DNA from 3 places in the Halolactibacillus sp. JCM 19043 genome. Region 2 is predicted to be linked to each of the others. Evidence: predicted binding sites of a transcription regulator. Region 2 holds the regulator's gene; each other region holds the start of a gene.

Region 1 (3,288 bases), on a different contig from region 2:
GAGATTAATTCTTGAAAACTATCTTCTAACACATTGGGTGAATAAGGTTCCTCTTGTTTATGAAAGAGCAGTTCATAGTTAATGCCGTCTCGCAATCCTTTTTGACTTAAGACAAATCTGTCGGCATGGGTATGTTTATAAAGGGTGACAAACGTCATAATGGCTGGTAGGATAATATCCGCTCGATCTTTTGATAAGCCTTCCACTTTCATTCGTTTCTCATTAGAAAGGCTAAGTAAATGATCTTTAATCCGATGTAAATCTTTCAGTAGCATGGGATACTGATGGAGCCCTGCCATCGGATAATCTTTATCGATTTGATCGATTTGGGCCACGTTTCTCGCACTCCCACCAATCGCTATAATGGGCACGGATAAGTCTTCTAACCAACTCAAGGTGCTGAAGGCTTTTTTAACATAACTCTTTACCGTGTGTAAATTATCTGCTTCTGATACATTCTCATCGTACAAGTGACGTAAACTTAATGTACCAAAAGAGAAACTGTGCGCATGAATCAGTTTCCGGTCTTTAAAGTAAGTCACCTCAGTTGAACCCCACCCATATCAACAGTGACCCCTTCCGTGAGAGATGTTGAATTGACAATGGCTAAATACCCATAAAAAGCTTCTTCTTCCTCTGAAAGTATCTGCATGTCCCAACCGAGTTGATCTTTCACTGCTTGAACGAGCGTAGCTTTATTGTTAGCTTGTCTCACAGTGGCGGTCGCAACGACCGTGAAATGTTTCAGTGGATATATTTTCAACACATCTTCAAACTCTTTTAATGTATCGATGAGGATTGTTTGCCCCTCATCCGATAAGTAACCGTCCGCCGTTAAATGATTTCTTAATCGTGCGACCGCTTTAACATTTTCGACTTCACGAAATCGTCCCGCTTCATTCGGTAAATAAATAACCAGGCGCATCGTGTTCGAACCAATATCAATGAGCGCATAATAATTATCTTTTATAGAAGTCATCTTAATCCCGCCTTTTAAATAGTAAGCTCTAATACGTATATATACCACAATATCGACATATTTAACCCTACAAAAGGGTGAGAAAGTTAGCGTGTTGGGGTGTTTTCAAACACATAATAAACATGTCTATTAAAAAAATGAATCAAAACACTTGAAAGTCAAAGAAGGTCAAAGTATACTATAATCAGGAAAGGTCAAAGATAGTCAAACGTTAGTGACCTTCCGTTATTAATACGATTGAACTAAGGAGGAACGAAAAAATGAAATGTCAAAAATGTCAAGTCCGTCCCGCAAATGTTAATGTGACCCTACGTATAAATGGTCACACTGAACAACTTCATGTCTGTGACACATGCTTTAAAGAAATCCGCAATGAATCTCTCCAGCCATCTAACTTCTTCGGACAATCTGGTTCGGCATTTGAAGAACAATCTGGCTTCACAAAACGTCAATCACATGTGAAAACAGAAACGCCGAATCACCATGATGGCCTACTTGATCAGCTTGGTCGTAATCTAACCGATCATGCGAAACAAGGTCTCATTGATCCTGTTATTGGACGAGATCAAGAAGTGACACGCGTGATTGAAACGTTGAATCGACGTAATAAAAATAACCCAGTATTAATTGGTGAACCTGGTGTAGGTAAAACGGCGATTGCGGAAGGATTAGCCTTAAAAATTGCACAGGGTAACGTCCCGAAGAAATTAAAAGATAGACAGGTATATTTACTCGACGTTGCGTCACTTGTCGCCAATACAGGTGTCCGTGGACAATTCGAAGAACGAATGAAAGGTCTGATTAGTGAACTCCAGGATCGACAAAATGTCATTTTATTCGTTGATGAAATTCACTTACTCGTGGGTGCTGGTACAGCTGAAGGATCTCAAATGGATGCGGGTAATATCTTAAAACCAGCACTTGCTAGAGGAGAACTCCAACTTATTGGCGCCACAACGTTAAAAGAATATCGACAAATTGAAAAAGATCAAGCTCTTGAACGTCGCTTTCAACCGATTATGGTGAAGGAACCAACAGAACAAGAAGCGATTCAAATTTTACAAGGAATTAAGGAGCGTTATGAAAGTTATCACCATGTTACTTATAGTGATGAGGTCATTGAACAAGCGGTGCGTTTATCCAAACGTTACATCCAAGACCGGTTCTTACCAGATAAAGCGATTGACTTAATTGATGAAGCAGGTGCACGGTTAAACTTAACCTTGTCTGAGTCAGATCAATCAACGATTGAAGACGAATTGAAATACCTTGCTGAGGAGAAACAAAAGGCAGCTGAAAAAGAGGATTATGAAACCGCTGCGCATTTGCGACATAAAGAGTTACAGCTTGAGAAAAAGCTAGCGACGCACGAAGGTGTACCCTCGATTGACGTGACGACAGAAGCCATTCAACTGCTTATTGAAGAAAAAACAGGCGTACCTGTGAGAAAAATGCAAGCGGATGACCAACAAAAGATGAAAGATTTAAAACGCCATCTTGAAAAGAAAGTCATTGGTCAAGAAGTGGCAGTCGATAAAGTCGCTAAAGCCATTCGTCGTAGCCGTGCTGGTCTAAAATCAAAACACCGTCCGATTGGGTCATTCTTATTTGTTGGGCCTACGGGTGTCGGTAAAACAGAGTTAACAAAAGTACTCGCAGAAGAAATATTTGGCCATCAAGACGCGCTGATTCGTCTTGATATGAGTGAGTATATGGAAAAGCATGCCGTTTCAAAAATAATCGGGTCACCGCCAGGTTATGTTGGTCATGAAGAGGCAGGACAACTTACAGAGAAAGTTCGCCGTCAGCCATACAGCGTCATTTTACTGGATGAGATTGAAAAAGCCCACCCAGATGTCCAGCATATGTTTCTGCAAATTATGGAAGATGGTCGTTTAACGGATAGTCACGGTCGAGTGGTCAACTTTAAGGATACCGTCATTATTATGACAAGTAATGCGGGAAGTGCCGTAAAGGAATTACACGTTGGCTTTAATAAAACAGAAACCGATGCGATCTCAACACTTGATCAGCTCAAGGATTACTTTAAACCAGAATTCTTAAACCGTTTCGATGCGATTATTACCTTTAATCAATTAGAAGAAGAGCACTTAATCAAGATTGTAGACTTGATGCTGAATGAATTAGAAGAGAATCTAAAAGAACAAGGATATAGACTTGAAGTAACCGAGAAAGTGAAAAAACATTTAGCTGATATCGGCTATGATCGTCAATTTGGTGCACGGCCACTTCGACGCGCTATTCAAGAAACTCTTGAAGACGGGATTACCGATGTCTTACTAGAAGAA
Region 2 (3,288 bases):
CATCACATTCATGTCTTACCGATGATTGTTGATATCAATAACATCTCTTATCGAGAAGACATTGAAATTAGTAAAGAAGAAATATATGAATTATTGAAACAATACGGAGAAGGTGCTAAAACAAGCCAACCAGCATATGGTGAGTTTGTGACATTGTATGAACAGCTTGCGGAAGCAGACACGTATGATAAAGTGATTGCGATTCATGCCTCAAGTGCCTTAACAGGAACCTATCAAAGTTCTGTGAGTGCCTCTCAAATGGTGGATTTAGATGTGGAAGTGATTGATTCTAAAGTGGGTTCATTTGCGCTTGGGCAAATGATACGTAAAGGTATTCATATGGCTCAGACAGGTAAAAGCATGGATGAGATTGTGAAGACCATTCATCATTACACCGATCATTTAGAAATGTATTTATTGCCACAAAGCTTAGAACAGATGCGAAAAAGTGGACGCGTGAGTACCACACAGTCGGTGTTTGCTAACTTATTAAGCATCAATATTATTTTACGCTTTGATAAGGGTAAAATTATTATTGATGATAAAATAAGAAGTAAAAAGAAAGCCGTTCGTTATCTATTCCAAGCGATTGACCAAGCTTATAATTCTGGCGAGCTAACAGAGCTAGGTATTATGCATGCAGGTGCTAAAGAAAGAGCAGAGGAATGGAAACAAGAATTACTAAATATGTATGAAAATTTAAAGATTCAAGTTGAGCCACTTGTACCGGTAGCGGGTGTTCATGCGGGCCATGGGACGATGGCTATTTCATGGTTGAAAGAGAATTAATCGCTTAAGGAATGAGCTTGGGCCCTGGCGACTTCTTTCATGAGTTAATGACGCATGAAATAACTTCATAAAACATTAAGAATAGATCACCATTCGGCGGTCTATTTTTTAAAATAACGAAAAGTAAGGAGAAACTGATGATTGACATTCTTTTAGGAGAACATTTTGTAACGATGAGTATTCGACTCGTATTAGCCCTTGTACTTTCAGGTCTGATAGGTTTTGAACGAGAAATCAATAAACATTCAGCGGGTTTTCGAACCCACATTTTAGTTGGGGTGAGTTCCACCCTACTGATGTTAATGTCTTTATACGGTTTTACCGATTATATTACCGAGCATCAAGACATAGTCAACTTTGACCCTGCCCGGATTCCTTCATATGTGGTGAGCGGAATTGGCTTTTTAGGTGCCGGAACTATCATCGTCAATGGTATGACAGTTAAAGGCTTAACGACGGCCGCCTCCATTTGGGCTGTCGCAGGTCTCGGACTTGTTGTGGGGATAGGGATGTACGGTGTTGCGATTATGACGACACTCATTATTCTTTTAAGTTTAATCTTTTTAAATAACTTTGAACAACGTGTGACTAAACGCGGTCAATCTGCACAACTGACTATCTTAGTGAACTCTGTGCAAGCTATTGAAGACATCTTAAAAAAGTACAATCAAAACGGGGTCGTGATTCAAAATATTAATGTGAATACGGATGAATCAGACTATCCTATCGTCACAACAGATGTAACTTTAAGTAAAGCCATTACGAAAAGTGAACTTGTGGTCGTGTTGTCCAAACTCGATGACGTAAGAGAAGTGTATCATGGATGATATCAGTTGCATCTTTCTTGTTGGCATTATAAAATATAGATAAAGTCAAAGATAGTCAAAGTCAAGAAAGGAAGAGGATTATGCGTAACATCTCAGATATTATCGAAGCGCATTTAAAAATGATTCTTGAAGAAGCGAAGCATAATCATATAGAAATTAAGCGTAGTGAAATTGCTGATCAGTTTTCTTGTGTTCCTTCTCAAATTAATTATGTCATTAATACTCGATTTACAAAAGAACGAGGTTATCTCGTTGAAAGTAAACGCGGGGGTGGTGGCTATATTAGAATTCAACGAGCCGTCGAGAATGATCAAAATGTCTTGTTGGATGAATTGATTGATTTAATTGAACCCCGTGTCTCTCAATCTATCGGTGAGGCTATTCTCAGTCGTTTAGTTGAGGCTGATTATATTACCTTACGTGAGGCTAAGATTATGAAGGCAGCAATCGATCGTGAAACCTTACGGTTTAAATTACCTTATCGTGATGATATACGTGCGCGTATTCTCAGTGCGATGTTAACGACGTTAAAATATCACGAAGAGTATTAAGTTTGGAGGAATGCGAAATGGAATGTGAACACTGTCATGAGCGTCCAGCAACCTTGCACTTTACTCAGTACGCTCATGGTAAAAAACACGTACAACATTTGTGTCATACATGCGCACATGATCTCGGTTTAATCGAAGCCAACGATCACTATCCGATTCATGATTTATTGAGTGATTTATTCAAAATGAATTCAGCACTAAGTAATAGTCAAAGACAAACATCCGCACGGGAGACAAAAACGTGCCCAACGTGTCAAATGACGTATACGCAATTTGTGAAGCATTATAAGTTTGGTTGCAAAGATTGTTATGAAACATTTAGCGCGGAGCTTGAACCCGTGTTAAAACGGGTACATAACGGTAATACCACTCATGTTGGTAAAGTACCCAAACACCAACACGCTCACGTATCAAAACTTCAACAAATCAAAATGTATCGTGAACAAATGAAAACGTTCATCGAGGAAGAACGTTTTGAAGAAGCGGCGGAACTACGTGATATGATTAAAGCGTTGGAACAAACCGAGCCCAACGTAGGGGAGGCTGAATGAGATGTCACTTCAATCCTTTATTGACCGGGCGATTAGCCTTGGATGCAAGAAGGTGGGCCGGCTGATGATATTGTCTTAAGTACACGCATTCGTTTAGCCCGTAATTTAAGCGATAGTCCTTTCCCACTAACAGCCTCTTCAGAAGCGTTAAAGAAAGTAAGTCATCATGTTACGGAGGCGCTTGTCGGTGAAACGATGAGTCATTATGAAGACTTGCAGTTCTTGTCATTGCCTGATTTAAGTGCCTTAGATACACGTGCCTTAGTAGAAAAACATTTAATCAGTCCCTATCTCGTTGAACATATCAATCATAGTGGGGTCCTGTTATCAACGAATGAACAATTATCGATTATGGTAAATGAAGAGGATCATTTAAGAATTCAACTCTACTTCCCAGGCTTACAACTTGAACAAGCATTAACAGAAGCCTTTTTAGTTGATGATGCGATTGAAAGTAAGTTAAGCTATGCTTTTCATGAGACATACGGCTACTTAACAACATGCCCTACCAATGTAGGCACAGGGCTGCGTGCGTCGGTGATGGTCCACTTACCAGCATTGTCAATGACG
Region 3 (3,288 bases), on a different contig from region 2:
CTTCGTCTTTCATTGTTGATTTTAAAATCGATTCAATTAGAAACATTAAGGCTGCGGTATCTTTCATGACGGTCATTAAGTAAGGGACAGCTGAGACGTAAGTCATCACTGGTTTTGTATTAAAGTGCTGAATATGGTGGAATTGTTGATCCATCCATGTATGGTAGTCATGCGCTTTAGATAAGTCACGCAAATACGGTCCAATAAAGAATTTGACATCGATAAAGAAATCACTTGTAAATACTTCTACCATCTCAAAAAATGTCACCGCATCTTCTTCATCAGGTCGTTCTTCTTCAATAATGACACCGTGTTTTTGGCTTGAAAACAAAATGACCGGCTTATATGAATACATGCCGTATACAGCTTCTCTAAAGTCATTTGGGTCACCTGGTGCCTCAGAAAGTGAAAAATAGATGAAGCGATATTCTTTTGGCGCTGTGTGAATAAAATTCGTGCCTTCAAAAATCCAATCGTACCAAGATTGTTCGCGTTCAGTTACGGGTGGGTAAGCCCCGTGGTAAGGTGTTAGTAAAAGATCAAGTAAATCATGTTCTTTTTCTTTAATCTCATCTTCTAATATGCCGAGTAATTGATTGTCTGGGGTCATAAACCAACGGTACAGTCCTTTACTTTGGGATTCTTCTTCTGTAATAAGACTTGGATATAGGGTTTTTAATCGTTTAATCATCTAAATAATCCTTTCTTTCTACAATGGTAAACAAACGTCTCGTTCATTGATTGTCGTAATGTACGACAGAGAAAAAACGTCGTCGTTTTAGAAACTTTATTGTGATATCTTTCTCATTATAACAAAAACGGTTGAGAAGAGGGAACCAATCATTAGAAAAGATTGGATTTAATTAAAATGACCCACCATTAGTCCTGAAATTTTAAACTTTCTCAACCGGTATCGTTTGGATTACACACAGAAGTTTGTTATAGTTATACAGGAAGTTAAAAGAAGGCCATCAGTGGTCAGTAAAAACTAGGAGGATTTTATTTTATGTCTAACGTACAACAATCAGCAGAACAATTAGCGGATGCGATTCGCCAAAGTGAAGAATTTTCAACTCTTAAGGAAGCCTATGATGCGGTAATGAGCGATGAAATCGCTAAAAAAATGTTCGATGATTTCCGTAATACACAAATCGAATTACAACAAAAACAAATGCAAGGCCAAGAAATTACAGAAGAAGAAGTAGAAAAAGCACGTAAGGTTGTCGAAACAGTACAACAACACGAAGCTATTTCTAAACTAATGGAAGAAGAACAAAAAGTGAACGAATTTATTAATTCTATTAGCCGTACAATCACAAAACCATTAGAAGAATTATATAACCAACAATAAGATGAAAAATCGCCTACCTTTAAACATAAAGGTAGGCGATTTTAAATTTCTCTCCAATGATGACGATATGGATGAATGGATGTAACAAAAGAAGCGAAGAGCTTAAGCTCTTCGCTTCTTTACCTGATGGTTATGATTTGAGTACTTAACGAGAACGTCGCTTTACTTTTTCTCCATAACTTTGTCAATAAGGCCATACTCTAGCGCTCTATTAGCCGTCATGAAGTTATCACGATCCGTATCTTTTTCGATGATTTCCATAGGTTGACCAGTACGTTCTGCTAGAATTTCGTTTAATTTCTTACGCATTTCGATAATACGGTTGGCGTGGATTTGGATATCAGATGCTTGACCTTGTGTACCACCTAATGGTTGGTGAATCATCACTTCTGAGTTTGGTAACGCATAGCGTTTACCTTTTGCGCCAGCTGCTAATAAGAAGGCACCCATTGATGCGGCCATACCAACACAAATAGTTGACACATCTGGTTTAATGAACTGCATCGTATCATAAATCGCCATACCGGCTGTGATTGAGCCACCTGGTGAATTGATGTAAATAGAAATATCTTTGTCTGGGTCTTCAGCTTCTAAGAATAATAGCTGAGCAACGATCGAATTGGCTACATTGTCATCAATGCCAGAACCTAACATAATGATGCGGTCTTTCAACAGACGTGAATAAATGTCATACGCTCGTTCACCGCGGTTTGTTTGTTCAATTACTGTAGGGATTAAATTCATATCTATTCCTCCTCCGAAAATAACTTTAAGTATGTGAATAAAGTTTATAAACATATCATAGCTAATAGGTCAAAAAAGGTCAAATAAAACACTAGCTAATGTGAGTATTTATTAATTTATTTCTTCCCAAGTTAGTGTACATATAAACTTCGTACATATTATAACAGAGATTGGCTTGTTTTGCTTATGGATTGCACTTGAAAACCGATTGATTTTTCGATTGATAGACAGAGGCGTAGAAGAAAGGATTGTATTTTTCATTCATTTCAGTTATAATGATTTTTGTTCGATTTAAATATGCGCTCGTAGCTCAGGGGATAGAGCATCGGTTTCCGGTACCGTGTGTCGGGGGTTCGAATCCTCCGAGCGCGCTTTTAGACAGATGCTAGCATCTGTCTTTTCTCATATTTACTCGTTAGTGAACAGGTTTTATAGAAAGTAAGAGGTGCAAAATGAAAGTAATGATCTGGTTAGCAGTGTCTGTTTTATTGATTTGGGAGTTTGTAGAGCTACGTGATATTTTCGGGTATTCACTCTTTCTCCAAAATAGCTTGATTGTCTTTTCAAGTAGTTATTTCTTTTATTTACTTGATGTACATTTAAGCCTAAATAAATTTAAACGACAACTCGCGATTATGTTCAATAAAACGTCTCAGTAGAAAACATATTAAAAACCAACAGATATTTTAATACGCCATAACCAAAACCCATTCTAAACCGCTCGAGGCCAAAGGCCTTTGGCGGTTTATTTTTAATTAGAGGAGGAAAAATCAGCTTTTTTTACATTTTTGTTAAAAAAACGAACATAGTTTAGTTTGTTTTCGGGTATAGTGTTAAGGTGAGAGGAAAAGCCTCTAAAAATGTTTTGAGGGAGTGTTGTTTTATGCATCAAAAAGCAAATAAAACGAAAAAAGTAGCAATTGTCGGAACAGGGTTTGTCGGTTCTAGTTATGCTTATTCTTTAGTGAACCAAGGAACAGTGAGTGAGCTCGTGTTAATCGACTTAAATAAAGAACGTGCTGAAGGTGAAGCACAAGATTTAAATCACGGGGTTCCTTTTGGTTCACCAATGAAAATAAAAGCGGGTGACTATACAGATTGTCATGATGTTGATTTAGTGGTCATTACTGCTGGAGCGAATCAAAAACCAGGTGAAACAAGACTAGATCTTGCTAGTAAAAACGCCAAAATCA

Evidence for each region. The regulator CtsR, encoded in region 2, represses protease genes until heat stress. The targets are predictions, from matches to a motif close to ATGGTCAATAAAGGTCAAACA.
Region 1: a site for CtsR is predicted at 1,170-1,190, ahead of JCM19043_RS06690 (ATP-dependent Clp protease ATP-binding subunit). Genes of this name have one in related genera too.
Region 3: a site for CtsR is predicted at 2,161-2,181, ahead of clpP (ATP-dependent Clp endopeptidase proteolytic subunit ClpP). Genes of this name have one in related genera too.

The regions. Positions count from the first base shown of each region.
Region 1 is NZ_BAXD01000009.1:49,065-52,352, forward strand. It holds partial or broken gene JCM19043_RS06685 (hypothetical protein) at 1-979, opposite strand, end outside; gene JCM19043_RS06690 (ATP-dependent Clp protease ATP-binding subunit) at 1,240-3,288, shown strand, end outside.
Region 2 is NZ_BAXD01000015.1:927-4,214, forward strand. It holds gene JCM19043_RS08550 (DegV family protein) at 1-789, shown strand, start outside; gene JCM19043_RS08555 (MgtC/SapB family protein) at 927-1,616, shown strand; gene JCM19043_RS08560 (CtsR family transcriptional regulator) at 1,697-2,167, shown strand; gene JCM19043_RS08565 (UvrB/UvrC motif-containing protein) at 2,185-2,718, shown strand; partial or broken gene JCM19043_RS08570 (protein arginine kinase) at 2,720-3,288, shown strand, end outside.
Region 3 is NZ_BAXD01000031.1:10,771-14,058, reverse strand. It holds gene JCM19043_RS12695 (CdaR family transcriptional regulator) at 1-691, opposite strand, end outside; gene JCM19043_RS12690 (YlbF family regulator) at 1,007-1,351, shown strand; gene clpP (ATP-dependent Clp endopeptidase proteolytic subunit ClpP) at 1,514-2,095, opposite strand; tRNA gene JCM19043_RS12680 (tRNA-Arg) at 2,395-2,466, shown strand; gene JCM19043_RS12675 (hypothetical protein) at 2,548-2,754, shown strand; gene JCM19043_RS12670 (L-lactate dehydrogenase) at 2,979-3,288, shown strand, end outside.